DNA from 2 places in the Streptomyces sp. P17 genome. Region 1 is predicted to be linked to the other one. Evidence: predicted binding sites of a transcription regulator. Region 1 holds the regulator's gene; the other holds the start of a gene.
The links. Region 1 encodes HrcA, which represses chaperone genes, less so after heat shock. Its sites were predicted from a motif close to TTNGCACTCNGNNNNNCNGAGTGCNAA; they were not measured.
Positions count from the first base shown of each region.

Region 1 (2,397 bases):
CAGAGCGACACGCCGAAACGGGCCGCCAGGGCGTCTCGCTGCCGCCGTACGAACGCCGCGTCCACCACCGCTCCGTGGCCGGGCACGTACAGCGCGTCCTCGCCGCCCAAGGACAGCAGGCGGTCCAATGCCGCCGGCCACTGGGACGGTACGGCGTCCGGGCCCGCCTGGGGTTCGCCGGACTCCTCGACCAGGTCGCCGCAGAAGACGGCCTCGGGGCTGCCCGGGACCAGGACGACCAGGTCGTGGGCGGTGTGGCCGGGTCCGACGTTGGCCAGGAGGACCTGGCGGCCGGGGCCGAGGTCCAGGGTCCACTCGCCGGAGACGTGGTGGCGGGGTTGCACCAGGGTGTCCACCGCCTCGTCCGCCGCGCGCGCGTCCATGCCGTGGCGTACCGCGTCCGCGCGCAGCTCCGCCCGCCCGTGCGGCCCGTACACCGAGTCGACGCCCACCGCGCCGTAGACCTCCGCGCCCGCGAACGCCGCCGCCCCGAAGACATGGTCGAAGTGCGGATGGGTCAGCGCGAGATGGGTCACACGGTGACCGGCGAGCGCCTCCGCCCGCATCCGCAGCCGCGCCCCCTCGGCCAGGCTCGACCCGGCGTCGACCACCAGCGCCGTACCCTCGCCGACGACCAGCCCCGCCGTACAGTCCCAGCCCGGCAGCCGGCACCGCCCCACACCGTCCGCGACCCGCTCCCACCCGAGCTCTTCCCAAGTCACCGTCATACCGCGACGCTAGCTGTACGAGCCGTCACAGCAGGACCGACCTTGCCGGGGGAGTACCCCACCGCCGTACACTGGGGCCGGGAACGCTGGCACTCGGACGGACAGAGTGCCAGGCGAGGCGCCCCGGGGGACTGGGGGACGACTTCTGGAGGTGAGCGCGGATGCTGAGCGAACGCAGGCTTCAGGTGCTGCGCGCCATCGTCCAGGACTATGTGGGCACCGAGGAGCCGGTGGGGTCGAAGGCCCTGACCGAGCGGCACAACCTCGGCGTCTCCCCGGCGACCGTCCGCAACGACATGGCGGCGCTGGAGGACGAGGGCTACATCGCTCAGCCGCACACCAGCGCCGGCCGCATCCCGACGGACAAGGGCTACCGCCTCTTCGTCGACAAGCTGGCCGGCGTCAAGCCGATGACCGGGCCCGAGCGGCGTGCCATCCAGAGCTTTCTCGAAGGCGCCGTCGATCTCGACGACGTCGTCGCTCGGACGGTGCGGCTGCTGGCCCAGCTCACCCGGCAGGTCGCGGTCGTGCAGTATCCGTCGCTCACCCGCTCCACCGTGCGCCATGTCGAGCTGCTCTCGCTCGCTCCCGCGCGCGTGATGCTCGTGCTGATCACGGACACCGGGCGGGTCGAACAGCGGATGGTCGACTGCCCGGCGCCGTTCGGCGAGACGTCGCTGGCCGATCTGCGGGCGCGGCTGAACAGCCGGGTCGCGGGCCGGCGCTTCACCGATGTGCCGACGCTCGTCGAGGACCTCCCCGAGGGCTTCGACACGGAGGACCGCGGCACGGTCTCGGCCGTCCTCTCCACACTGCTGGAGACGCTGGTCGAGGAGAACGAGGAGCGGCTGATGATCGGCGGCACCGCCAATCTCACCCGCTTCGGACATGACTTCCCCCTCACCATCCGGCCCGTCCTGGAGGCCCTTGAGGAGCAGGTGGTGCTCCTCAAACTCCTTGGTGAGGCGGGGGATTCGGGCATGACCGTGCGCATCGGGCACGAGAACGCCTATGAGGGACTCAACTCCACGTCTGTCGTGTCGGTCGGCTACGGTTCGGGCGGCGAGGCAGTCGCCAAGCTCGGCGTGGTCGGACCGACCCGCATGGATTACCCGGGAACGATGGGAGCGGTACGCGCAGTGGCACGGTACGTCGGACAGATCCTGGCGGAGTCGTAAGTGGCCACGGACTACTACGCCGTTCTCGGCGTGCGTCGCGACGCGTCGCAGGAAGAGATCAAGAAGGCCTTCCGGCGGCTCGCGCGCGAGCTGCACCCGGACGTCAACCCCGATCCGAAGACCCAGGAGCGGTTCAAGGAGATCAACGCCGCTTACGAGGTGCTCTCGGACCCGCAGAAGAAGCAGGTCTACGACCTCGGCGGCGACCCGCTGTCCCAGGCGGGCGGCGCGGGCGCGGGCGGGTTCGGCGCGGGTGGCTTCGGGAACTTCTCGGACATCATGGACGCTTTCTTCGGTACGGCGTCGCAGCGCGGTCCGCGCTCGCGTACCCGCCGTGGCCAGGACGCCATGATCCGTCTGGAGATCGAGCTCGACGAGGCGGCCTTCGGAACGACGAAGGACATCCAGGTCGACACGGCGGTCGTCTGCAACACCTGTAACGGTGAGGGCGCCGCGCCGGGGACCTCCGCGCAGACATGTGACATGTGCCG
Region 1 covers NZ_JAVRBF010000055.1:57,699-60,095, forward strand. The annotation lists gene RMT89_RS30330 (MBL fold metallo-hydrolase) at 1-728, opposite strand, end outside; gene hrcA (heat-inducible transcriptional repressor HrcA) at 890-1,906, shown strand; gene dnaJ (molecular chaperone DnaJ) at 1,907-2,397, shown strand, end outside.

Region 2 (2,397 bases), on a different contig from region 1:
GAGCCGGAGCCGTCGACGATGGTCGTCTCGTCCTTGGTGATGACGACCTTGCGGGCCTTGCCCAGGAGGTCCAGGGAGGTGTTCTCCAGCTTGAGACCGACCTCCTCGGAGATGACCTCGCCACCGGTGAGGATGGCGATGTCGTTCAGCATCGCCTTGCGGCGGTCACCGAAGCCCGGGGCCTTGACCGCGACGGACTTGAAGGTGCCGCGGATCTTGTTGACGACCAGGGTCGACAGGGCCTCGCCCTCGACGTCCTCGGCGATGATCAGCAGCGGCTTGCCCGACTGCATGACCTTCTCCAGCAGCGGGAGCAGGTCCTTGACCGAGGAGATCTTGGAGTTGGCGATCAGGATGTACGGGTCGTCGAGGACGGCCTCCATACGCTCCATGTCGGTGGCGAAGTACGCCGAGATGTAGCCCTTGTCGAAGCGCATACCCTCGGTGAGCTCCAGCTCCAGACCGAAGGTCTGGGACTCCTCGACGGTGATGACGCCTTCCTTGCCGACCTTGTCCATGGCCTCGGCGATGAGCTCGCCGATCTGGGTGTCGGCGGCGGAGATGGAGGCCGTGGAGGCGATCTGCTCCTTGGTCTCGACGTCCTTCGCCTGCTCCAGCAGGGCGGCGGAGACGGCCTCGACGGCCTTCTCGATACCGCGCTTCAGGGCCATCGGGTTGGCGCCGGCGGCGACGTTGCGCAGGCCCTCGCGGACCAGCGCCTGGGCGAGAACGGTCGCGGTGGTCGTACCGTCACCGGCGACGTCGTCCGTCTTCTTGGCGACTTCCTTGACCAGCTCGGCGCCGATCTTCTCGTACGGGTCCTCCAGCTCGATCTCCTTGGCGATGGAGACACCATCGTTGGTGATCGTGGGGGCGCCCCACTTCTTCTCAAGGACGACGTTGCGGCCCTTGGGGCCGAGGGTGACCTTGACGGCGTCGGCGAGCTGGTTCATACCGCGCTCAAGGCCGCGCCGCGCCTCCTCGTCGAACGCGATGATCTTGGCCATGTGAAGTGGTCCCTCCAGGACTGGTGAGTACCGCAAATGGACCGCGCCCGCGCCCGCGACGGACGGCCCCGGCGGATGGTTCCTTGCCCCACCCGGCCCGTGGACCTCACCGACCCGGTCCTTCGTTGTCACTCTCACCTTCAGAGTGCTAACGCCAATGATTAGCACTCGACCCATGCGAGTGCAAGCGGCTCTCGGGGATCGGGCGGGGCCGGTGCCCGGTGAGACCCGGGCACGCGGAAGGGCCCGCACCCGAGGGGTTGGGTCCCCGAGGTGCGAGCCCTTCAGCAGAAGACGTCGCTTGCGGTTCGTTGGTCGCGCGTTCAGGCAGAGACGCGAACCATGTCGGCCTGCGGGCCTTTCTGGCCCTGCGAGATCTCGAACTCAACCCGCTGGCCTTCTTCAAGGGTGCGGTAGCCGTCCATCTGGATCGCGCTGTAGTGGACGAAAACATCCGCACCACCGTCGACCGCGATGAAGCCGTACCCCTTCTCCGCGTTGAACCACTTGACGGTGCCCTGAGCCATGCCTAACTCCCCTATTACTGGCCCTTGCACAGATCCACACTTCGCGGATCCGGGTCAGACCTCACCCCCCACGGTTTGGGGGCGTGCGCCGGAACGCGTCGACCGCGGCTGAATGTATCTGTCCAACTGCCGTCTGCAACAGGTCAATCGGACGAGAATTCTGGACGCACCGGGTCCGGAATATAGTGAGAATTCGCCCGAATTCAGGGCAAGTCGGGCCCCATAAAGGGAGCATAAGGCGCAAAAGGCTCGCACACTTTGGCTACTTCTCGTCGCATACGGCGTCGGTACTCATATGCGCCCGGCATGCGGGGAGCAGCAGGTTCCCCAACTGTACCGTGCTCAACCATGCAGAATTGCCCCCTCCGTTTGTCTTACGGAGAGGGCAATTCGATGAACTCTGGGTGACGCACCTTACCGACGGTAACGATCAGCCGCCGGCGACCGCCGGAATGATGGAAACTCCGGCGCCGTCCGGGGTCGCCGTCTCCAGGCCCTGCTCGAAGCGGACGTCGTCGTCATTGACGTACACATTCACGAAACGGCGCAGCTTGCCCTGGTCGTCCAGGACGCGGGCGGCGATTCCGGTGTGGTTCTTCTCCAGGTCGGCGATGACCTCGGCGAGGGTGCCACCCTCGGCCGTCACCTCGGCGGCACCACCGGTGTAGGTGCGCAGGATGGTGGGGATGCGGACGTTGACACTCATGATGCGAGGCCAGCCTCTCGGAAGGAGTCGAGGTTCGGGCGGATGGTCGCAGTGAGGCCGGTGCCGGCCACCGCGTCCAGGGTCTTGAGGCCGTCGCCGGTGTTGAGGACGACCGTCGTCTTGGCGGGGTCGAGGACGCCGTTCTCGATCAGCTTGC
Region 2 covers NZ_JAVRBF010000018.1:113,750-116,146, forward strand. The annotation lists gene groL (chaperonin GroEL) at 1-1,007, opposite strand, end outside; gene RMT89_RS14460 (cold-shock protein) at 1,331-1,534, opposite strand; gene RMT89_RS14465 (MoaD/ThiS family protein) at 1,965-2,240, opposite strand; gene thrC (threonine synthase) at 2,237-2,397, opposite strand, start outside.
Region 2: a site for HrcA is predicted at 1,169-1,195, ahead of groL (chaperonin GroEL). Genes of this name have one in related genera too.